2 regions of the Brevibacillus sp. Leaf182 genome follow, and region 2 is predicted to be linked to the other one. Evidence: riboswitches for the same ligand, from Rfam matches in the RefSeq annotation. Region 2 holds a riboswitch; the other holds the start of a gene.

Region 1 (12,687 bases), on a different contig from region 2:
CTTTTATCGTGATCACCCGATAGACTGCTCCACTCTTTGTATCGATTAAATCAACATCATCGATCTTGCCACCGCTTGTTCTTTCCGTCGCAATCTGTTTCGCTTGCTGTTCGGTAATTTTGGTCTGTGGCTGCGCTGGTGGATTCGAGCTTTGATTCGGCTTAGGCTGCTGCTGTGTTGGGGTTTGGGTTGTAGCTGGCTGTTGTTTTCCTGGCGCAACAGTCCCCACCGTCCCCGTGCCTGCTGGCTTGGTCGCGTTGCCCGAAGCATCCTTCCCGCCGTTATTCGGTTGTGGCGCTGTACTGGCTGTCGGATTCGCCCCCGGCTGCGTTGGATTCGTCGCCGTTTCATTTGCCTTCGGCTGCGTAGTGGCTGCGACCAAGGAGAGCTCCTTCAAATCAATAATTTCACCCGTATGTGCATTCACCATCACACTATACGTTCCGCGCTCATTGAGGAGTTGGAGATTGTAAATGCTGTTTTTTCCTACATCCGTCATGGAAATCGACTCAATCTTCCCCGGGTAGCGGGCCGTCACGATCTGTTTGACTTCCTCCACTGACAATGACTGCAAATCCATGCTCGCGAAGATCCGTTGCATGCCAAATGCCGTAGTGACCAGCAGAAAACTCGCCAGCAGCCCTATTTTCCATTTTTTATTCATACGTACCTCCTGCTATTTCTTAACCTGCCCCGGCAGAAAAACGGTCACGAGCGTCCATTTCCCTTCTTCGCTATCCAGCGCAATATCGCCTTGATGGGCATCGACGATCTGTTTGGCAATGGAAAGACCGAGCCCTACACCCCCTGTTTCGCGGCTGCGGGCTTTGTCTACACGGAAGAAACGATCAAAAACATGCTGCAAATCTTCTTTGGGAATCCCCATTCCATAATCCTTTACCGAGAAATAAGGACGGTCGCCTTGAAGCCCCACCCCAACCTCGATTTCATTGGAGCTGTATTTCATCGCATTGTCGAGTAAAACGACGAGCACTTGTTTTAGTTTTTGTTCATCGGCTATGACAGGAACCGATTCGTGGTTTGCGCCCAGTTGAAAGGATCTGCCATACGCATTGGTCAATTGAGCAATGGTCGTTTGGCACATCGGAATCAAGTCGATTTCTTTGACATCCAGATTCCATTCAGCGCTATTGTTGGCGAGAAGAAGCATTTGATTGGTCATATCCTTCATACGCACGGCTTCCGAATAGATTGCTTCCACCGACTCTGTCAGAACCTCCGGCTTTTTCGTCCCCCAACGCTTCAATAGCTTCGCATAGCTTTCTACTACGGTCAGCGGCGTTTTCAATTCATGGGAAGCATCTGAGACGAACTGCTGCTGCTTCTCGAAGTTTTGCTGTAATAAATCCATCATCTTGTTAAAGGTACTTCCTAACGCATGTAATTCATCTTTGGAGGTGTGCTCAAGCGGTATTTTCTTAAAAATACTGCGCGCTTGAATGTCTTCCATCGTTTGAATCATCGAGTTGACTGGTCGCAAAATCAGATTGCTCAACATGCGCCCTGCAAAAAAAGCAGGAATTAGCACGAACAACGAAGCAAATAACAGAACGTTTTGCAGCAGGCTCAAATTTTCTTGCAAGCCCGCAATACTTTCAATGACTTCTAACGTGACAATTTTTCCATTCGTCCAAATGATCGGGACCTTGACGTACGCGTATTTCGCTCCGTTAACATCGAAGACACCGTCACTCGCTTTTCGATCAAAGATGGGCTTCGGTGCCGGGATTGGCTGCGTGCTGTCTACTTCCTGCGTGACGATGGCCCGCGATTGCTGATCGATAATCCGGATCATCCCGTTCGACGGCAAATACGGCTGCAAGAGCGTGGCCGGGTCGAAACTTTCTACACCGATCTGATTGAGTCCACTCTGGATGTGCAGGACTTCTCGTTGCAGACGATCCAGCTCTCCGTCTGTTGTCACTTTGTAGAACATGAAGTAAATGAAGCTGTTGACCATGAGCAACAAAAGCAAGAGTGCGACCGTGGAGAACAAATGAATTTTATTTTTGATTTTCATAATCTACCCCTTCAGCATATAACCAACGCCTCGAACTGTATGCAAAAGCGGGGTTTCATACCCTTGGTCCACCTTTTTACGCAAGTAACGGATATACACATCAACGACATTTGTGTCTCCGAAATAGTCAAATCCCCATACATGTGTAAGAATCTGTTCACGATTCAGAACTTGGTTTTTATTCTGCATCAGATAAAGCAATAAATCGAATTCACGCGGTGTCAGCTCGATCTGACTGGACCCTCTCGTCACTTCCCGCGATTTTTCATCCAGGCTTAAATCCGCTACCTCTACTTTGGAGCTGGCTTCCACTTTCTTTGTCATTTGGGACAAGCGGAGGCAGGAACGGATGCGCGCCAGCAGCTCTTCGATTTCAAAAGGTTTCGTGATGTAGTCGTTCGCGCCTTGATCGAGTCCATTTACTTTGTCCACGACAGCATTTCTGGCCGTCAATAAAATGACTGGCGTCGCGGAGTCCTTTACCCGAATCCGACGAAGCACTTCTATACCTGACAAGCCTGGCAGCAGTACATCGAGCAAAATCAAGTTCCATCCGCCTTGATTGTATTGTTCCAGCGCCTCGAGCCCTGTTTTGGCGATCTCGCTTTCGTATCCTTCGTATTCCAGCTCTAATTGAATCACACGAGCAATTTTCTCTTCATCTTCCACAATTAATATTCGCTCCGACATGTAATCCTCCTAAACCTTGCATCCATTATCCAGATGAGTTTAGCAAATATTGGCTGTGGATCAAAGAGTAATCCGTACGAAAGATATAATTTTTTACTTATATTGATAACCCCACCCACTGCCAGTACGCGTAATAAAAGACGACCATCAGGATCGCGTGGGCAGCACCAGCATACAAGCTCAACCGCAGCAAATCCTTAGGCAAAAAGGTCTCCTTGCCGCTTTCCTGGAACATGAGCAATGCTTTGGAGCTGACAGGGAAGGTCAGGCAGTAGTTCATACCGACGATTCCTAAGAACAACACGGTCACTTCATTCAAATCAAGGCTGCTAGAAAAGTAGAGAAGCGGTGGAACAAGAATGACGGCTCGCGTTGTATGTGATGTAATGTACAAATGGGAGGTCAGTGTCAGCAATGTGATAACCACAATGATCAGAAGGGACGATTCCCCTTCCAGTTGCTCGGTGATCGTGAACAGCTTCTTCATGATCCACTCTGCCGCGCCGCTCTCCAACAACGACTTTCCGAGTGCAATGGCTGCCCCTACAAACAGAATCAGGTTCCACGAGACAGACTGAACGCCATCCTTCCATTTCATGACGCCTACATTCGGAAGTGTCAAAAGAAAGGCGCCGACGACTGTCGTGGTAGCAATCTCGATTCCGTGAAAACGCTCTGTCAGCCAGAAAATGACCATCGCCCCGATCACAGCAACCGTATATTTTTCGTTGCGGGACAAGGTGAGGGAAAGCTTTTTGCTTTTGAGTGGGCGCTGCATCTCTTCTTTGGTGAGAAACAGAGCCAGCACAATCCGGCATGTAACGATGCTGGCTACTACCCCGAACGGCAGTCCCCACAACAGCCACTCTGCGAAGCTAATCCCTTCCCCATTGAACTCCTTCAGCATATCGAGGGCGATAAAATGGGAGCCTGCTCCGATCATGGTGGAGCTCGTCGATACTAAAATAATCGTCGGAATCAGGATCGCCATGGCTTTCGTAATTTGCTTGTTCCCGATTTCTGAGGTCAGCGAGTGGAAAACAGGCAGAAGCACCGCTGCACGCCCAGAAGTAGACGGGATAAAGAATGCGAGAAATTGAACGACGACCGTCAAGAGCCAAAACAAGCTTTTGACATTCTTTGCCTTGCTTACGACCAGATCTGTTAGTTTGCCTGCCAAACCTGTCACTTGAAGAGCGCCACCGAGAATGAATGAGCCTATCATTAACCAAATGACATCGGAGGCAAGCGAGTCGAACAAAATTTCCTGGTCAGCCGTACCTGTCACGACGAGGAGTAATACGGAGCCAATCGCTACATAGGCGGAGTTCAGCGAGGTGGTCGTCCACAGAATCACGGCGACACAGAAGCAGAACAAGCTCCATTTGGCTTCAAATGTCAGGGAAGACGGCAGCATAAGCAGTAATTCAACGAACATAATCAGGACAATCGGAAGGACCCAGGCAGGTCTTTCCTTTGCAACAGTCTGTGCAATCACGATACGTGCTCCTTCGTCATTAAACGATTTGCGAGCTGCAGGCCCACCATGATGGTTCTCATGGAGCTTTCCGAGCAATCGGTCAGCCATTTCTGCGCATGCATGAACGCTTCTTCCAACGTAGACGGCATCGGCAAAATACTCGTGTACGCATCAATTCCGTGCTCATAATTGAGTCGGGCACCTTTCCCAACAGTCCCCACCAAAGCCACTACTGGCAGGGCATGCTTCTTCGCTCTCTTTGCCACTTCCACTGGAATTTTTCCTCGCGGTGTTTGAAAATCAATACTGCCTTCCGCCGTAAATACAAGGTCTGTCTCTTGAAGCATCCGATCCAAATCAATGTACTTCATGATAATGTCGTAGCGTGGATACAGATTCGCACCCGTCAGCGCATGCAAACCAGCACCCAAGCCACCCGATGCACCACTGCCCGGCATTTCTCTGACATCGATACCGAAATCCCGCTCGATGATAGCCGCGAATTGTTCGAGTGCTTCTTCCAGCTCAACCACTTGCTCAGGCGTTGCTCCCTTTTGCGGACCGAACACGCGAGCGACTCCGTTTTCCCCACACAGCTTGTTAAACCAGTTGCAAGCCACATCGATTTGCACCTGCTTGAGTCTTTTGTCCATGCCGGATACATCGATTTTCGTTACGTTTGCCAGCGATATTCCGCCTTCAATACGGATTTCCCGACCGCTTGCATCCAAAAATTTAGCGCCAAGTGCTTGCGCCATGCCTGCCCCGCCATCGGAAGTACCGGAATCGCCGCAGCCTAGCAAAATACGATCTGCCCCCATGTCCAGCGCCGCTTTGATCAATTCACCGACGCCATGTGTCGTCGTTTTGCGCGGGTCACGCAAGCTTCTTGGAACCAGTCGTAGTCCCGCTGCTGCCGCCATCTCGATCACAGCCGTTTGGCCTGTCGTCTTTGATCCGAATATCCCAAAATGGGAAGGAACCTTTTCTCCTACAGGGCCCGTTACTTCCTTATCGATAATCGAACCATTCGAAATTTTTACAATCGCTTTTGTAAAGCCTTCTCCCCCGTCTACCATTGGCAGTGTCTGTACTTGGGAGAGCGGGAGGACGCGCAGGATTCCTTCTTTCATGCACTCTGCTGCTTGCTCGGCATCTAAACTTTCCTTAAAGCCCGAAGGCACAACAAGTATACGCATAAAAACAACATCCCTTCTCTTTATTTGAATTTGCTTTCGCATTCGTCTCACTTGAGTAAGACCAATACTAAGCTTCAAAAAAGAGAAGGGAATAATAGGAAGATGAGAAATCGATGAGAGAAAAGCGAGAAGAACGTTACGATTCTAAGCGTTTCGTTTTCTGCGCAGTTGGTAATAGGTCACAGCCAATGCGAGCGCCAGTACCGTCCCCTTGATAATATCGTAAGCGTAGTACGGCAGATTGAGCATCGTCATCCCGTTAAGCAGCACCCCGATTAGGATCGCTCCCACAAATGTACCGAAAACGTTTGGTTTTCCTGCGCCGAAAACGGAGAAGCCTACGAAAGCAGCCGCTACTGCATCCATCAGCATGGAACCGCCACTACTCACCTGCCCGGTGCCAATCCGCGCTGCCAAGAGCATCCCGCCCAAGCCCGCAAAAAGAGCGGAGAGCACATAAGCCAGGGTACGATAGCGATTTACAGGAATCCCCGACAGACGGGCTGCTTCCAAATTACCGCCTGTCATGTACAGCATCCTTCCCTGTCTCGTATAGGTCAGGTACACATGCGTAATTGCGACAAGTAAAAAGGTCAGGATAACCGGAATCGGTACGGAGAGAATTTCTCCTTGGCCCAGCCACAGGAACCATTCCTGAAATTTTCCCGGAGCCTGTGAGCCGTCCTGCATCGGCATGTTTGCGTAGATCGAGTAGCCTTGGGAATACGTCATATGAATGCCGTTGACGATGTAGAGCATCGCCAGAGTAGCCAGCAAATCAGGAATGCGGATTTTCACGACCAGGAAGGCGTTGACCAGCCCGACGAGCAAGCTGAGTACAATGGGAACAACCAAAGTCGTGAAGACTCCTTGTTCGTACCAAACCATCATCGAAGCAGAAACGACCGTGGTCAATGAAACCGTCGATCCTACAGACAAGTCAAAACCTCCGACAATCAGCGAGAACGTAACGCCAATCGCGACAAATGTCACAATCGAGATGGAGCGAAGAATGTCCGTCAAGTTGTCGTACGTGAAGAAATACGGGTTGGTCAAACTGAATAACAGCATGACAATTACAATAACTGCAACCGTTCCGTATTTATAAACAAAATCAAATAAGCTAAACTTTTTATCTGCCACGTTACTCACCTCCGCTTGCGTAGTACATAATCAGCTCTTGTGTTGCTTCTTCGCGACTCAATTCCTTCACGATCTTGCCCTCGAACATGACAAGAATCCGGTCAGCAATCCCGATTACTTCCTGAAACTCACAGGAGAAATACAGGACACCCTTTTTCTGCTCGGCGAGCTTTCCGATCAGGCGGTAAATATCGCTTTTCGCGCCGATATCCACCCCTTTTGTCGGCTCGTCAAACATAAAGAGATGAGCGTTTGTATCCAGCCATTTGCCGATAGCGACTTTTTGCTGGTTTCCGCCGCTGAGAAAACCGACCAGTTGCTTGATATCGGCTGTTTTTACACCAAGGCGCGAAACGAGCTCTCTTGCACTAGCCGCTTCTGCCCCTCTTTTGATAAAACCAAGCAAGGACTTCTTTTTCAACGAGGCGACTGACAGGTTGTTCTGTACGGACTCCTCTACGAAAATGCCTTCTTTGCGCCTTTCCTCCGGGACGAGCACAATTCCTGTATCGACGGCGTCCTTTGGCGAGCGCAGTTGGGTAGGTTTTCCATGCAATCGAACGGCTCCAGCCTTTGCCTCATCTGCACCGAAGAGCAATCGGGCGAGCTCAGTCTTTCCTGCCCCAACCAGACCGACGACACCCACGATTTCTCCCTCGCGAACCTGCAAGTCGACTCCGTGTACTTTGCCGCCAGCCACACCTGACGCCTCAAAAATCGTTTCGCCAATCGGCACTGCAAGCTTTGGGAACTCCTCGTCAAAGCTTTTGCCCAGCATGTTCGCGATCACTTCGTCCATATTGGTCTTCGCCGTGTCTGTGGTCATAACATGCTGTCCATCGCGCATGATGGTGATCCGATCACAGATTTCAAAGATTTCTGGCAGGCGGTGGGAGATATAAATGATCCCGACCCCAGCTTTTTTCAACTGCGCAATGATTTGAAACAGCCGTTCGCTCTCCTTTGTACTCAACGGCGCTGTCGGTTCATCGAAAATGACGTACTTCGCCTTTTGAACGGTCGCCCGTGCAATCAAAATCAATTGCTTTTCCGATAGCGTACATTCTTCAACGAGCATCCTCACAGGAATGGAGAAGCCGAAGTTTTTTAAAATCTGCTCTGATTCGTTGTACAAGCTCTTCCAGTTGATCAGTCCCTTGGTTTTCGCCTGGACGAGTTGATCGAGTAAAATATTCTCAGCGACGCTTAAATACGGGATCAAGGCGGTGTCCACTTCCTGATATACACATTGAATGCCCTGTGCTTTGGCATCCTGCGGCGAATTGATCGTCACGGCCTGTCCATCGATGGTGATCGTACCGCCATCTGCCTGATACGCTCCCGTGAGGATTTTCATCAGGGTACTCTTTCCCGCGCCATTGGCACCAAGGAGTGCGTGAACCTCTCCTGCGCGCACCTCGAAATCGACGGATCGCAGGGCAGGAACCCCGGAAAACTGCTTCGCCATCCCTTTCATCTGCAATGTGGACATTTTTCACACCTCCTGTTTACCTGCGTGTTCCAACCTCTATAAGGAAAAATCCCGTTGACGGATACAGCTCAACGGGAAAAGCCAATTTGGTTCTTACTTGCCCCACTCTTGTACATATTGGGACAGGTCGCCCATCGTTACTTTCTTATCCTTCGGCAGGTCTTCCTGTTTCACCAGCACTGGATTCAGCTTCACGTTGTCTGGTACTTGCTCGCCTTTGATTTTTTGGAACACGGTTTGCGCATGAATGCGTCCGATATTGGATGGGTCTACCGCTGCCGTCGCTGTCCACGGAGAGTTTTCCGCCTGGATCATTTGCAGATCCTCATCGCTCAAATCGATGGAGTACACTTTGATTTCCGTACGGCCTGCTTGCTGAATGGCACGTGTCGCCCCTTTGGCAAATTCATCCCAAGCCGCCCATACTGCTGTGATGTCGCCTTTGTTCGGATACTTTTTCAAGATTGCTTCCATCTGCGTTTGTGTATCGAGTGCCGTATTGTTGGTAGCAGAACCGAATGCCGCAATTTCTTTTAAGTCCGGGTATTTCTTCTGGAAAGCTTCATACGTGACTTGGCGTTTTTCCATCGGTGCAAAGCCAGCTACCCAAATTTTTACGATGTTGCCTTTGCCGTTTGTATCTGCCGCCAGCTTCTCCAGGCTCAGCTCTGCCAATTTGTTGTCATCCTGCGCCACTACTGGCACGCCTGGAATGTTGATGTCTGTATCAAACAGGACGACCGGGATTTTTCTATCCACGGCTTTTTGCGTGCCCTGCTGCAACGCTTCTGCCGTACCATGGTCGATCAGAATGCCATCAAATTTTTGATTCACTGCCGCATCGAGGTTGGACGCCATTTTTGCCAGATCGGTATCTGCGTTGAATACGGTCAACTCGCCACCGTTTTTCTCCACCTCTGACTTCACGCCATTGATATATTGGGCGGAGAACGTCCCTACGTTTTGACGCATGATCAATGCGATTCTCTTTGCGTTCTCTCCGCCCTGCTGGTTCGTGCTGCCGGTTCCGGTGCTTGTTCCTCCGCCGCATGCCGTCACGAGAACAGACGCAGCCACAACAAGTGAAGTCAGTAATCCCAGTTTCTTTTTCATCACAAATGTTCCCCCTTTTTCTTTTTGATAACAGATGACAAAAGCAAAAAATCCTCTTTCACAGAGAAAGAGGACAAAAATCGACAAGATTCTCGCCTCTTATCTGTCAGGTATTCTACCTGTTGGAGTTAGCACCTTGGCTCGAAAGAACGCATTCTCTCGTGCTAGGTTGCCGGGCTTCATAGGGCCATTCCCTCAGCCTTCTCTTGATAAGAGTAGTTTCTATTTTCAAAACGTTTGTATAAGTATATACAGAATATAATCTGGCAATTACCTATCTGTCAACTAGGTTTACCGAAAGAATTTTCTTGATAAATATTCCAGTTTCTTATGTAACATCAAGAGGGATTTTGTTGTGTCTTGTCGAATTATCGTAGATTGATACAAGCCTAGCAAATATTTGCGATGGGGATGCTACATGAGTCTATTAAAAGAAGTCATTCTTCAATGGTTTTTCGCCATTATCCCGTTTGTGTTTTTCAACATCTATTACCGTGACAAAATGAGGAACTACAGCCGCTCCTTTATTGTCATCACCAGCTCAGCCTGCATGTTTCTCGCGATGACCTTCGCCCCGAGCGTCACGAATGGCATGTTTTTTGATATCCGACATATCATCATTCTTTTCGGACTGGTTTATGGCGGAGTCGAGATTGCCTTGCTCCTGCTGATTGAAGCCTTGGTTTATCGGTACTACCTAGGTGGCGAAGGAACATGGGTTGCCATGCTGATCCTTACAGTCAATTTTGTCTTGTCACTCTTTTTGTATCGACACTATAAAGCCAGTTATCGGAAAACACTGTATCTTTTTATGACGAGTGCGATTTTTTCTACGGTTGCTTTAGGGACTACTTATTACTTTTTTCCCACGTATGTAACTCAACACCTCGTTTACTACACCATAGTGATTCCTATTCAAAACTTTTTCGGCCTCTGGTTATTAATGTCGCTTTTCAGCAAATGCGTTTCGGATAAGGAGCTGTTTATTCGCCACGCGCAAAATGAAAAAATCCAGACGATGAGCCATGTTGCTGCATCACTCGCACACGAGGTTCGCAATCCGCTGACAGCAGTCAAAGGCTTCTTGAAATTAATACAGGAACGCCCGGAAAATTTGGTAAAAGTCGATCAATACATTCGCATCAGTCTCGACGAAATCCAACGGACAGAAGCCATTTTGACCGAGTACCTTGCGATTTCCAAGCCACTCAAGGAACGGCATGAGATCATTAATGTGAGCGAGCATCTCCATGCCATCCGCGAAGTGATGCTCCCCTTTGCCAATATGCATAACGTGGAGCTTACGCTGCAAGACTTTGAGAGACCTGTGACGATCAAGGCCAATCCAGACGAGTTCAAGCAAGTGCTGGTGAATTTCATCAAAAATGCCATCGAGGCGTGCTCGGATATTTCGGACGGAAAAGTCTCCCTGGACTTGCTCATCGAGCGAAACAAAGCCGTTTTGGTCATCAAGGATAACGGTATCGGTATGGATGCAGGACAGATCAGCCGCCTTGGAACGATTTACTTTTCTACGAAAACAACTGGGACCGGTCTTGGATTGACGTATTCCTATCATGTCATTCATGCGATTGGCGGAACGGTCAATGTATCAAGCAAACCACGAGTAGGAACCAAGTTCACCATTATGCTCCCGTATAAGGCACAGTAACTTCATGCAGGTTTTGCAGAGGAACTGTGCCTTTTTCCATTCGATAGCTAATGATGCAACGGAGGTACTTGTGGTTCTTTTTCGTTTTTTAAGGTGTACAGCAGTTCATTTTTCCGATTAATCGTTGCGAGAAAGACTTGTTCGGACGCGATCCCCTTTTTCTTCAATTTTTGAGCACGGTCAATCGACCGTTCGCCTCGATAATAGCCAAATCAATCTCTGCCAGATCGAAAATGTCTTTCTCGCGAAGCATATGGAGAACATTATCGAGAGAGTAGCGGATTTTTTTCATGTTTTTGACGTGAAAATTCCCGTTGGAGAAAATGACGGTCGGCTCAAATGTCACCATTCTGCCAAACCAGCGAAAGACAACGGACAACTGCGATACGACCCGTTGCAATATACCCAACGTCAAAACTGCTACTACAATCGAAATATGCCGGACATCTGGCTCTGCAATGTCAGCCCCTGCCACTGATCCCAAAGTAATAATGATGATAAAGTCAAAAACAGGCAGCTCCCCAATCGAACGCTTGCCCATGAACAAGGTGACCAGCAGTAATAAAGGAATAATTGTACATACGCGCCCGATGACGATCATACTTTCTCCGAATCCTTCCACATTTGCCCCTCCCTTCACGCTTTACTATGCAATTTCTGGGAAAGCATTATGCAAAACAAAACACCAGGAGTCTCCGGTAAATGTGAAACCCTCCACTTTCTGACCGAAGAACTCCATAGCAGCCGCAGCCTCTTTTGCCGATGCAACCATTGTCTTCTTACCTCCTGGCTTGACGGCAATACTGTCGCTAAACGACTCCCCGCGCCACAAATTCGTTTTCACTTCCTTGCCAGTACGAGCGTCGAGATACCCGGAAAGATCCGGAATTGGATGTGGAAGACATCCCGCATCTGATTGTTACGTGAAATAGTTTTTTCCGCATTTTTTAATTCCGGATAGTGTTTGCTCAGCCTGTCTACGGTTTTCTGGGCTGCTTTGCTCAATTGGGGTTGCGTCGATTTGGCTGCCGCGGCTTGTACAGTTACTTGTGGTTGCGTAACCCACAATGGACTTGAGAAGAGCAAAGCAGCAGCTCCTACTGTGATCATCAGCTTTTTGGTTGCGTATGGTTTCATTTTGAATTTCCTCCTGGCTTCCTCTTTTTTTACGTTCTTAGCCCAATAGTCGGAAGTAAAAGGAAAATGTTACAAACAAATCAAAATAAAAAAAGGCCAGTCAAGCCTTTGACAGGCCGCCTAGCCGTTGCGAGGTTTTGTGAGCGACATCCTTTACCTGTTCAATCAAATACTGGAGCCGTTCCTCCTTCAAATCATACGTGACAATTCCAATGCTTAATGCCCCGATTACCTTTTGGGTGTAATCAATCACAGGTGCTGCGACGGACGCCGTATTTTCCGTCCGCTCCGCAAAGCTGACAGCATGACCAGCAGCTCTGATCTCCTGGAGCTTCTCCATAAAAGCAGGCACCTGCTCTTCACTCACGAGCTGTACTACGGTTTGTCTGGCTTCTTCCACAGGCATGTGGGCCAGCACGACTTTATTAGCCGCACCGATATGCATCGGAATCCGCAAGCCCAACTGGTCGTAGATGCGGATATTGTGCTGACTGTCTACGCGATCAACGACAATAGATTCGAGTCCGCTAGGCTGACTGAAATAAACACTTTCGTTCACTTCTCTGGCAAGCTCCTCAATCATCGGCTTGATCACTTTGCGATAATCGATCCGATCGAGCACCCGCAAGCCGAACTCCATCCATTTAATCCCCAACGTATATTGTTTGGTCGCAGCATCCTGCTCTACCAGTCCATGCTTCATCAACGTGTACAACAGTC
Region 2 (12,687 bases):
CATGCTGTATACGGCTTCTTTGGTCAGTGTGTCTACGCCCATCGAGGAGAGCGCAGCGGCAATCTTTTCAGCGACTTGGTGTTTGTAACTCATCAAAATTCCCCTTTCGAAAAATACGAAAAACACTATCGAGGCCTCCCAAGGAGGAGCGACCGCGATATAGCGGAATTTTTTCCGCTATATCAGGAAGCCATGTCAGTGCAGTTTTTACTTTCTGATATAGTAAAAAAACCTCTACGTCTCCTGTGAAAAAGAGACGAGAGGTTATACTCCCGCGGTGCCACTCTTGTTGTTTTTCCCTTCCATCAAACAGGAAGGCAAAAACCGCTTGATCTGCTGTAACGGGCAGGCCCGGCATAAGCCCTACACGATCCGTTGCCCATAATGGCTGGCGTAGGATGTTCAGGCCGCATCTCCGAGGGGCGCTTCCTCACATGGTTTGGCATCGGGCTCACACCGTCCCCGACTCGCTACTGCCTCGCACAAGGAGTACTTTCCTCATCAACGATTCGTTTGTGTCTCTAGAATTATAGCTGTATTAACCGTCAGGATGCAACTCACTGTTGCGGTTTTTTCAAAATCTTATCTAATTCCGCGAAATATTGCTTGGTCAGCTCTTCCTTTTCTTCCGTGCTGAGGTTATCCGCGTTCATCATTTGCTCTTTGTATTGTTCCAGCTTTTCGAGCATGGCCAGCTCGGCAGCAGCGGCCTCGTCCAGATCGTAATTTTCCGATGGGTCGAACGGGATCAATCGATTGTCGTTACCACTGCGCAAATAAGCGGAGCGCCAGTTCTCCGGAAACTGGTATGGTTGTTCGCCAAACATAATCGCTAAAATATCGTCGGATTCAATCGGCAGGAAGTGATCGTAATCGTCTCTTCTTCCTCCCTCGGACAAGTTAATGTGGGACAAAAAATAGTGGAGATAATGTTCCCCGGTTTCGGTATTCTTAACGATGGAATAGGTTTCAAATTCGGATTTGGATAGTTCTTTTATAGTCTCCAAACAGGACAGAAATTTGTCTTTTTCTCGTGCTTGCAAGTCATCCATGTCATTTCGTTCCTTTCGCTTTACAATAAGCCTCATGATAGCAAAAGCAATGTGCGCTGACAATGAAAGCGTCACAACGGAGTGCAGCAGTGGAAGAAGGGAAAAGGATGATGGAAAAAATAATTGGATAATCTTGTCACAAAAACTAACTAGCTGGATCAAATACATATCAACACGAAACAAGGAGGTGAACAGTGCGTGAATGCAAGTGCCAAAAGTAGCGAAGTGGACTGGACGCTGCAATTGACCAACGAGGAGAAGCTGACAAGACTCATGAGCGAGTACGGAGACAACATCGTGCAGCTCGCCTACTTGATCGTCAAGGATCGGGGAATCGCGGAAGACATCACCCAGGAAGTGTTTCTGAAGGCGTATCGCGGTCTGGATCAGTTCCGCCATCAGAGCAGCGTGAAAACGTGGCTTTACCGAATTGCGATCAACGAGTCCCGCAAATATTTGCGTTCGTGGTCCTTTCGCCAAATTTTTTCTACATACCTCTCCAAAGAGGAAGCACCGCCGGAAAAGGTGGACAACGCAAATGTTGAATCGGCTGTCATCGGACGAATGAGCAAGGTACAGGTAGCGGAGCAGGTGATGAAGCTCTCGCCTTTGTACCGAAAAGTCATGGTACTTCATTATTATGAAGATTTATCGATAAAAGAGATTTCGCAAGTGTTGGATATTTCAGAAGATGCCGTACGAACCCAATTGTCCCGCGCCCGAAAACATTTTAAGGCATTGTGTGAAAAGGAGGGATTGGAATGGACGTAGATAAGGAAATGCGTGAAGCTGTACGGAGCGCAAGTGAGGAATCAGTGAAGGAAGTGAGGTTTACAAAAGAGATGGAATTACGGATCAGAGGTGCGATTGCAAAGAATAAGCACAAGAATCGAAACAGAATTTTCGTGGCTGGATCACTAGCAGCGTGCTTAGCGGTAACTGCTGTGGGAATGCACCAGCAAGGCTGGTTTCCAGAGATGCCTAGTGGCAAAAATGTAACTAATGCGGTTGCAACGACTGCTACGAAAAAAAACAATAAAGAGGCAAATCAGAACAGTGTAAAGGTGTCGGCGGAAGAGGCCATTTTACCATTAAAAAAAGTGATTCCAGCCTTGAGCAAGATGACAATAAGAGTGGATCGTACAAGCCATGGAATCAGTGATCTAACGTTATTGGAAGGCGATAATGCTCGTGCCAAGGTTGCCTATGATATACAGACAGGACAAATTGAGAGCTTTACAATTGATGGTGATCGAGGAGAACAGAAGGAAGGGAGATTGCCATCAGCCAAGACTGCGGAGAATGCTGCAAACGCATTTCTACAAGCTTTCCTTGGGGAGGGAAGCAAGTCCTATCAGCACGTCCAGACTCAGATCTATACCGACGAGTATATGGTAAAAGGCCCATGGATGAGCGTGAATTATCAACGAATGGAAAGCGGCCAGCCCGTTCCGTTCGACGTAATGTCGGTTGGAATTGACCAACAGGAGCAAGTCGCGTTTTTCGGGCGATTGAACAAGAGCGAACAAGCCTTTTTCACCAAGCTGACAGATGCCATGCCCGATTTAAGCCCATCCCTTCTTCTTTTGGACAAAGAAAAGAACCACGATGGCATGTCATTCATCTTGGGGAAATCGAACAAGGAGGGACATCAGGTTTCTCTTGTGATCTATGGAAATGGTCAAGCACTGGAATCGTATAGGCTTTTGAATAGGGATGAAAAGGAAGGAGCGAGCCGGAAAGAAGCAGAAGGAGAAAAAGCCTTGCAGCAAGAGCGACAGTTCCTGAACAAACTGCTCGGGGCGGATAGTGATAACTATCGGTTATTGGACGCCAACGATCCAGGGTTGTATCTGCGATATCATAACGAACTGCCAGTGTTGTCTGATGAAATTAGCATAATAACAACTGACTCTGGCCACGTCCAATATTTCAGGATGGAGCCCGAAACATTTGAGCCGTCGCAGTACCCGGATGTATCGACTGCTGTGTCAGAAGAGGTAGCCATCAAAGAGCTGAGCGAGCATATGAAGCTTCGATACGTGCAGAACCCGAGAATACGGCCAGAATCAAAACAAGGGGATATGTGGCAGCCCATTCTGGAGTACACGCCGGCTGTTTCCTTCATGCAAAGAGGACGTGAAGATGGTCAGGAGTGGTATATCGACGCGACCAATGGCAAGATGGTGTATGGAACGGGAGATAACGGGCTTGCTTATGATCAGTTGAATACGAAGGAAGCACATCCGATCGAATCTCCAAAGGAATACGTCAAGGTTCGCTCCAAGGATGAGGCAAAGGCGTTGCTGCAAGCGGAATTCGGCATACAAGTGGATGACTCGACCTATAGAGAGAGTAACCGTGACGGACGCAAGGAATACGTCTGGAATGATAAAAATGACAAGTATATCGGCGTAGAAGTCCTTGCAGAAACAGGCAGTGTCGTCGGGTTGGGATCACCGCGATCCGATACAGCAATGACAGTCAAACGCGAGCAAGCGGAAAAGGCTGCACTTGCCTTTCTGCCTAAATACGTTGATCCAGGCATAAAAGAAGTGCAATTGGCGAAAGTCATACAGCCAGACGAAGCGAATCCTGTGTCATCGGGCGAATGGGAATTCAGATATCTCATGAGCAAGGATGGCATTCCAGTACAGGATCGCGGGCAAACAGCGGCTTATTCAGTAACAGTCGATCCGTCTTCTGGCAAAGTGACAAAGTTTGAAAACTACAGAGAGACGCACGAGTTGGTGGAGCTTCCAGCATCCGACGAGATCGTCTCGAAAGACACGGCCGTTGAGGCGTATTTACGCGTCATGCCTTTAAAGCTGGTCTATTTGAGCAGAGATGTGGATGGGCAAAAATTAGCTCAACCAAAGCTGGCGTATGTGCCGTGGAGTGACGAAAAGCTGGCGTTCAAATATATTACTCTGGATGCCGTGACAGGCAAAATCATCACCAAATAACAAGAAAAAAAGGCTATCCCGCAGCCATTCCTGATGGCCTTTGGGATAGCCTTTTTTACACACTTATCTAACAGTCGTCACACGAGCACCCGATAATAACCAACAGGATAAACAGCACGAGCACGATTGCGAAGCAGTCACCGAAGAATCCGTTACCGCAGAAAGATGTACTCATCTTTGTTTCCCCTCCTTTCCGTTATACTCCAGTCTATACACGAATGCCGATATTGGACTGGGCGGATGCCCAGCTTAGGCAAAAATGGGCGCGTAAGAGGAGAGGCTCAGTAAAAAATAGACAATTCACAATTGACGAGGAGACAACGGGGGTGTTAAGATACTTGCAAACATTCAAGACATTTCGCATAACAACTAAATGACAAGTGTACGACTCTTATCCAGAGAGGCAGAGGGACTGGCCTGATGAAGCCTCGGCAACCGGTAAAAATCCGGTGCCAATTCCAGCAAAGCTACGTGCTTTGAAAGATAAGAGGATGTCTCAGGCGTTTTCGTATCTGCTGACAAATCCTCTTCTTTCAAAGAAGAGGATTTTTTTATTTTATTTACCCAATTACAGAGAATAAGCCGATGCTAGGGAGAAAAGGGGCACGTCAATGAAACCAACTTTTCGCGAACAGCTTTCCCGGAAAATTCTGATTCTGGACGGTGCAATGGGCACCATGCTTCAACAGGCGAACCTGACTGCTGATGATTTCGGCGGTGAAGCCTATGATGGCTGTAATGAACTCCTGAACCTGACCAGACCAGATGTGATCCGTTCCATTCATGAGAAATATTTAGAGGCGGGCGCAGACATCGTCGAGACAAATACGTTTGGTGCTGCTTCCATCGTTTTGGCCGAGTATGATGTGCCGGAGAAAGACCTTGAGATCAATATAGCGGCAGCTCGCTTGGCCAGAGAAGCGGTGGATGCCTATTCCACAGAGGAGTGGCCGCGTTTTGTAGCAGGTGCAATGGGACCTACGACCAAGACCCTCTCGTTGACAGGCGGTGTTACTTTCGAAGAACTGGTCGAGGCGTATTATCGTCAGGCAAAAGGTCTGATTCTCGGCGGCTCCGATGTTCTTCTTTTGGAAACCTCGCAAGATACGTTGAACGTCAAGGCTGGTGGAATTGGGATTCGCAAAGCTTTTGAAGAGCTTGGACAGGAGATCCCGGTGATGCTGTCAGGTACGATTGAGCCGATGGGCACGACGCTGGCGGGCCAAAACATCGAGGCGTTTTACATCTCCTTGGAGCATATAAAGCCAGTCTCCATTGGTCTGAACTGTGCGACAGGCCCAGAGTTCATGCGTGATCATCTGCGGACACTGTCAGGAATTGCCCAATGTGCGGTTAGCTGTTATCCAAACGCAGGCTTGCCAGACGAGAACGGCCATTACCATGAAACGCCACAAGGACTTGCCTCCAAAATGCTGGCGTTCGCTGAACAGGGCTGGATAAACGTCGCTGGCGGTTGCTGCGGAACAACGCCAGACCATATTCAAGCGATGGCAGAAGCATTAAAAGACTGCAAGCCGCGCAGTGCAGCCGTAGAAACGCTGAGCGCGGTCTCCGGGATCGAGGTCGTTTACGTCGAAGATGACAATCGCCCCCTGCTAGTAGGGGAGAGAACCAATGTCATCGGTTCCAAAAAATTCCGTGAAATGATTGCAGCTGGTCACTATGAAGAAGCATCCGATATTGCCCGGGCCCAAGTAAAGCGCGGCGCACATGTCATCGATATATGCTTGGCTGATCCTGACCGTGATGAATACGAAGATATGGAAAAATTCCTACAGTTCATCGTGAAAAAAGTAAAAGCGCCCCTCATGATCGACTCGACAGATGCCAAGGTCATGGAGCTGGGACTTCGCTACTCACAAGGGAAAGCCATTCTCAACTCGATCAACTTGGAAGACGGGTTGGAGCGATTTGAGGAAGTCGTTCCGCTTATTCACAAGTTCGGTGCCTCCGTTGTCGTTGGGACGATTGAGGAAGCAGGTATGGCGATCACGCGCGAAAAGAAGCTGGAGGTCGCGCAACGCTCGTATGACCTTCTTGTCAACCAGTATGGCATAAAGCCACAGGATATTATTTTCGATCCACTCGTCTTTCCAGTAGGGACAGGGGATGAACAATACATCGGCTCTGCAAAGGAAACGGTAGAAGGCATTCGTTTGATCAAACAAGCAATGCCTGCTTGTAAGACGATCCTGGGTGTCAGTAACGTTTCCTTCGGCTTGCCCCCTGCGGGTCGGGAAGTGCTGAATGCGGTCTTCTTGTATCACACGACTCTCGCAGGGCTTGATTACGCCATCGTCAACACGGAAAAGCTGGAGCGCTACGCTTCGATTCCAGAAAACGAGAGAAAGCTGGCAGAAGCCCTTCTATTCGAGACAAATGATGAGACATTGGCGGCCTTCACCGAATTTTATCGCCAAAAGAAGAAGGAAGTCAGTGTGGAAGTCTCCTCGTTAACACTCGAGGAACGCTTGGCCCGTTATGTTGTCGAAGGCTCCAAGGATGGTCTGGTGGAAGACCTGAAGCTGGCTTTGGATAAATACACACCGCTCGAGATCATCAATGGTCCGTTGATGACTGGGATGGAAGAGGTCGGTCGCCTGTTCAACGGCAACCAGCTAATCGTGGCAGAAGTGTTGCAAAGCGCGGAAGTGATGAAGGCATCCGTATCGTTTTTAGAGCCATTCATGGAAAAAAGCGATGCTGCTGCCAAGGGGAAAATCTTGCTGGCGACAGTTAAGGGCGATGTACACGACATCGGAAAAAACCTCGTGGAAATTATCTTGTCAAACAACGGGTACAATGTCGTGAACCTGGGGATCAAGGTACCGCCAGAGCAACTGATTGCCGCTTGCAGAGAAGAAAAGCCGGATGCCATCGGTCTTTCTGGACTCTTGGTAAAATCCGCACAGCAAATGGTCATTACTGCACAAGACCTGCGTGATGCAGGCATTGATATCCCGATGATGGTAGGCGGTGCGGCGTTGACGCGCAAGTTCACATCGAACCGGATCGCACCGGAATACCGTGGAATTGTTTTATACGCAAAAGATGCCATGGATGGTCTGGAGCTCGTGAATCGTCTGCAAAACCCGGAAGAACGTGATCGCTTGGTAGAGGAACAGCAGCATCTGCTGGAAGCAGTTGCAACGGCTCAGCCTGTTGTCGAGGAGAATAAAGCACCATTGCCAGCTCGCTCAGCCATCAGCAGAACCGTTCCAATCCATCTGCCGCCTGATTGTGAACGACATGTTTTGCGACAATATCCGCTCAGCCATTTGCAACCGTATTTGAACCTGCGGATGCTCCTCGGAAAACATCTCGGTGTTCGCGGAAATGTAGATAGATTGATAGAGGCCGGCGACGAGAAGGTACTGGAACTGTATGGCATTGTGGAAGAGCTATTAAATGAAGCGAAGCAAAAAGGAACCATTACGACACACGGTGTGTATCAGTTCTTCCCGGCTCAGTCAGATGGCAACGATATTTTGGTCTATGATCCAAAAGACCACAGCAAGCTGCTGGAGCGCTTTTCGTTCCCGCGTCAATTGGAAGAACCTCATCTTTGCCTGTCCGACTTCCTGCGACCAGTGGAGAGCAAGGAAATGGATTATGTCGGATTCCTGACCGTAACGGCAGGGGGCGGGATTCGCGAAAAATCTACAGAGCTAAAAGAGCGTGGTGACTACTTGCGCTCTCATGTCCTCCAAGCCTTGGCATTGGAGCTGGCAGAGGCGTTTGCTGAGCGAATTCACCATGTCATGCGCGACGTGTGGGGCATACCGGACCCGGTTGAGATGACGATGCTCGAGCGCTTCGGTGCTAGATATCAGGGCATTCGTGTCTCCTTCGGTTACCCTGCTTGCCCGAACCTGGAAGATCAGGCGCAGTTGTTCCGTCTGTTGCGGCCGGAGGATATCGGCGTTCAGTTGACAGAGGGCTTCATGATGGAGCCAGAAGCTTCCGTATCGGCGATGGTATTTGCTCACCCTGAAGCTCGTTATTTCAATGCAGGTCCATCCATTTTTGAAGTTTAATGATAATGAATATGGGAGAGAAGGGATTGAGTTGACGACGAGAAAGAAAGATTTACGAGCTTATTTGAAAGACCATTTGCTAATCGGAGATGGTGCGATGGCGACCCAGCTACACGGGCTGGGCGTCCCGGTTGGCGTCAGCTTTGAGGAGCTGTGTTTATCCAACCCTCGTTTGGTACATGAAGTTCATACCTCTTACTATCAGGCCGGTGCACGTTTCCTGGAGACAAATACGTATTCTGCCAATCGAGATGCGTTGAGTCGTTACGGTCTGGAGCATAAGGTAGCACGGATTAACCGGCTCGCAGTCGCTATTGCAAGGGAAGCCGCACAGGATGATGCTTATGTGGCTGGGAGCATCGGATCGATTTTGGCTGGACGGGTGAAGAAAAAGGTTTTGGATGAATACCGTGACCAGTATGAGGAACAGGCAATTGCACTGTTGCACGCGGGGGTAGACGGACTGATTCTGGAGACGTTCCTGGACTTGGAGGAGCTGCTTCTGGCGATTGAGGTAATCCGTCCACTCACAGATGTACCTGTAATCGCGCAGTTAGCCACATTGGAAGTAGGGCGCACACGTGATGGCTACGACTTGACAGACGCTTTTTCCGAACTAAAAGCCGCAGGCGCTGACGTGATCGGACTGAACTGTCGCCTTGGTCCTGCTGAATTGCTACGTTCGTTTGAAAATACAGTGATACCAGAAGATGCACTCTTATCCGTATTCCCGAATGCGGGGCGTCTGGGGATGACTGACGGAGAATACGCCTTTAAATCATCACCTGAATATTTTGGACAGAGCGCGCTTCGCTTGCGTGAGCAGGGGGTACGCTTGATTGGCGGATGCTGCGGAACAACACCAGCACATGTAAAGGCGATGGCGGATGCACTTGAGTCACTTGAGCCGCAAGCGCGTGTGAACCCGACCATTGTTGCTGGAGATCGTCCTTCGATTTCTGTGCAGAACACGAGGGAGAGGGAGAAACCAAGCATTGTCGAGCGCGTCAAAACAGCAACGACGATTATTGTCGAGTTTGATCCGCCGCGTGATCTGGATGCAGACCAATTTCTCGACGGATGCTGCGAGCTGCACAAAGCAGGAGCGGACGCCATTACGCTGGCGGATAACTCGTTGGCGACCGTGCGGATGAGCAACATGGCTCTCGGGGCACTCATGAAGGGCAGGCACGGAATCGATCCGCTCTTGCACATTGCTTGCCGCGACCGTAATCTGATTGGGCAGCAGTCGCACTTAATGGGGCTGCACGCTTTGGGGATCGATCAAATACTGGTGATTACTGGTGATCCGTCGCGCTTTGGGGACTTGCCAGGTGCCAGCTCGGTATTTGATGTAACCTCGTTTGATCTGATTCGCATGGTGAAGCAGTTGAACGAAGGTGTTTCGTTCTCAGGACGTCCGTTAAAGCAAAAAGCCCAGTTCATCGTGGGCGCAGCCTTTAACCCGAATGTCCGAAATATGGATGCTGCCGTTGCACGTTTGGAAAAGAAGGTCGAGGCAGGCGCGGATTACATTATGACACAACCTGTGTACGATGCTGAGTCCATTCGGAATGTGTACGAGGCGACGAAGCACATCGGCATTCCTGTCTTTATCGGGATCATGCCGCTGACCAGCTCGCGCAATGCGGAGTTCCTGCATAATGAAGTGCCGGGAATCAAGCTGTCGACAGAAGCTCTGGAACGAATGAAAAAGGTACAGGGAGAAGCCGCCCGACAGGAAGGAATCGCGATCGCGAAGGAATTGGTCGACACGGCCGTTCGTTACTTCAATGGCATCTACCTGATTACACCTTTCAATTATTACGAGATGGCGGCAGAGCTCATTCAATATACGCGCCAGCAAAGCTCATTGGTGAAGCTGGCCCAGACTTAACGGTATACGCCAGTTAAATAGAGAAGGCCTATGTGTATAGACAGGCTATAGGCTTGTGTCTATTATACATGGGCCTTCATTTCGTCTAACATAAAGGCGGTCTTGAGAGCTTCCCGATTGCAAAGCTGTTGGATCTCAGCAAGGCCCATCTGGGCATACAGCTTCTTGCGTAAAAAACGTTCAAAAATATGCGGGAAAGCGAGATCGACAAAGAGCAAATGCAGTTGCTCAATCGATAGGGGATTTTCTTGGAGATAGCCACGCAATAGATGAGAGAACAATTCCTCGTTCCACTGATCATTTTTTCGCATAGCAAGGGATAGAACACGGGCAATGTCTTTGGACGGAAAATCGTAACGAACGTCCTCCCAGTCAATGATCGCAATTCTTTGATTACTGACGAGCAAATTCCCATTGTTAAAATCGCCGTGACAGAGAAAGTGGTTGCTCAGTGGTTCCTTTTTCCACTTCGAGAAGTACCGAGAGGATAGCAAATGTTCTTTGGCTGTCTTCCCCGCTTGTTTGAAAAAAGGAAGGTATTCCGCGATAACAGCGTATTTTTGATCTTTCTTCCCGGCATGTCGAAGTTCCCACTTCTCAATAGCAGCTAAATCTGCCTTGTACTCCCCGGACCATTTTTCTGCGCCATGGTAAAGCTCGCCATGCCTGGAGGAAAAGCCGAGCGACCTTGCATGAAATTTGCCTAATACGATGCCGATCCGTTCCATACGAATAGGGGAGTTATACGCAATATTTGCCCAGGATAGCCTTTTATGGAGAACGAGAACGTTTTCTTTATGAGATATGTAACGCTTATTATTTTCGGTACGTTGAATGTCGGGGATGAGCACGCCGTTTTTGCGCAAATGCGCTTCTGCATTCAAAATGAAATGTAAACGTTCCTTTTCCAGAGGGAAAACTTTTCCGATGAATTTGCCATTGGTTGTTTCCAAGTAAATGACAAGTGATTTGGATGTATCTCGAATGGTTTTGTGATGCAAAACAGTCATGGCGTATCTGTTCTGGATTTTTTTGATGAGGTCGTCCACTGCTGATGACCCTCCTTGCAAACAGAGCTACAAGTATTGTACGGAAGAAGAGCAGTGATTGACACAGAAGGAGCTATTCACCAGGCAAGGGAAGAGGGTGCCAATTCATCTCGCGTAAAAAATGACTCAGCTCCGTAAACTTGGCGATTCGTTCCTCACGGGTAAAAGATGCGTTAGCCCCACTGGTAGACGGGACGACAAACACATAGCTGCCAGACCAATCTTCTGTCCCAAAGTACCTGATTAGCTGTAGCCCCAGTGAAATTGCTTCTTTTTTTTGCCCAGTCGCGTGACGAAAAGCAGTAATGCCGTTAAAACAAATGACACGAGGTCGGTAGGTCTGGATCATTTGGACGAACAGCTCTGCACCTGTGGCATAGTCCTCATTACGCAGGTCTGTTGCGGAGCGGGTAGGACGTGAGACCAGATCGGTAATTCCATAGTTGTAATCTAAGAGGGTAGCGGTTTCCTCGGGTAAGAGCTTGTGAGGTGTCAGGCCGCCTTCGTACAATCCGCGCCAAAACAGGTTGGCTGGATTGGCGTAGTGGAAACCCGTCGTAGCCGATATACGTCCTGGATTGATACCGCAAAATAAAACCGCCAAATCGCGGCGAATGTATGTGGGCAACCATTTTTCTGTGAACTCGACCAAATCGACCCCTCCTGTTTACCACATTGTAGCACATCAGTGAGCGCTTTCAGAAAGGAGCAAAAAAAGCTGCCAGATTCGGCAGCTTCAGGGTTATATTGGATCAAGTATTGGATCTTATAACTGGGGAAGCGGATACGGCAGCACTTGCTGTGGCTCATTGAACGTGAATTGCTCCATTTCATTCCGGACGTATCTTTTCGTCTCGAATGGAACGACTTCTTGTTCTTCATTACCCCACAACCAATTCGACAGCATTTGTATCATAAGGATACCCTCCACTTTGTGGAAATGTTTTACATGTTCATCATACTCCAGTTGAGGGCATTTTTGGTTGGGCAGGTGTGAATAAGACGTGAAGAAATCGTGGATAGAAAGTGAACAAAAATGAAGCGATTTCACAGGGCCTCGAAAAAAAGCGAAAAGAAATCCGCCTGTACGAGCGGACTCTTTTCGCTTTTTTGCCATGCCATTTCTATGGATTGGTGGACCACAGTCCAGCGGATTTTACAAAGATGCGTTTGTTCAGCTTCAACTGGCTAACCACGAACTCAGCAATATCCTCAGGCTGCATGGTCTTTTCTGGATTTCCGTCGGTCAGACCCAAGTCAATTGCCATATCGGTTGCTACTGTGCTAGGCGTAAGCGCCGTTACGCGAATGTTGTGTTTACGAACTTCGAGAGCCAACGATTCAGTCAGACCAAGAACACCAAACTTGGATGCACTATACGCGCTAGTGACAGGAGCTCCTTTTTGCCCAGCAGTGGAGGAGATGTTGATAATGTCACCGGAGTTCTGGTCAATCATGCCAGGGAGTACAGCGCGAGTCACGTAGTACACACCCATCAGATTGACTTGGATGATTTGCTCCCATTCGCTCGTTTCCAGCTCCAGGAATTTACCGAATTTAGCGACGCCTGCATTGTTGAGCAGGATATCAATTTGACCCAGTTCATTTTTGATAGAGGTAACCGCTGTCGTGACGTCATCATAGTTGGAAACGTCTGCTGTCGCA

What was found. A riboswitch is a leader RNA that binds a small molecule or an ion and turns the genes downstream of it on or off. The one in region 2 is predicted to bind S-adenosylmethionine.
Region 1: another riboswitch for S-adenosylmethionine. It lies ahead of ASG16_RS06855 (sugar ABC transporter substrate-binding protein); the one in region 2 lies ahead of metH (methionine synthase).

Annotation. Positions count from the first base shown of each region.
Region 1 covers NZ_LMPN02000017.1:75,904-88,590, forward strand. The annotation lists gene ASG16_RS06820 (PepSY domain-containing protein) at 1-664, opposite strand, end outside; gene ASG16_RS06825 (HAMP domain-containing sensor histidine kinase) at 677-2,041, opposite strand; gene ASG16_RS06830 (response regulator transcription factor) at 2,045-2,731, opposite strand; gene ASG16_RS06835 (SLC13 family permease) at 2,829-4,169, opposite strand; gene ASG16_RS06840 (glycerate kinase family protein) at 4,226-5,410, opposite strand; gene ASG16_RS06845 (ABC transporter permease) at 5,555-6,553, opposite strand; gene ASG16_RS06850 (sugar ABC transporter ATP-binding protein) at 6,555-8,045, opposite strand; gene ASG16_RS06855 (sugar ABC transporter substrate-binding protein) at 8,139-9,158, opposite strand; SAM riboswitch class I at 9,255-9,374, opposite strand; gene ASG16_RS06860 (sensor histidine kinase) at 9,577-10,830, shown strand; gene ASG16_RS06865 (DUF421 domain-containing protein) at 10,994-11,452, opposite strand; gene ASG16_RS31495 (hypothetical protein) at 11,477-11,602, opposite strand; gene ASG16_RS06875 (hypothetical protein) at 11,671-11,967, opposite strand; gene ASG16_RS06880 (IclR family transcriptional regulator) at 12,068-12,687, opposite strand, start outside.
Region 2 covers NZ_LMPN02000034.1:1,684-14,370, forward strand. The annotation lists gene argS (arginine--tRNA ligase) at 1-93, opposite strand, end outside; gene ASG16_RS25850 (hypothetical protein) at 558-1,052, opposite strand; gene ASG16_RS25855 (sigma-70 family RNA polymerase sigma factor) at 1,251-1,823, shown strand; gene ASG16_RS25860 (YcdB/YcdC domain-containing protein) at 1,814-4,018, shown strand; gene ASG16_RS25865 (YjcZ family sporulation protein) at 4,086-4,193, opposite strand; SAM riboswitch class I at 4,407-4,508, shown strand; gene metH (methionine synthase) at 4,630-8,076, shown strand; gene ASG16_RS25875 (bifunctional homocysteine S-methyltransferase/methylenetetrahydrofolate reductase) at 8,108-9,973, shown strand; gene ASG16_RS25880 (YutH/CotS family kinase-like spore coat protein) at 10,036-11,022, opposite strand; gene ASG16_RS25885 (mismatch-specific DNA-glycosylase) at 11,096-11,674, opposite strand; gene ASG16_RS31080 (hypothetical protein) at 11,789-11,938, opposite strand; gene ASG16_RS25890 (3-ketoacyl-ACP reductase) at 12,147-12,687, opposite strand, start outside.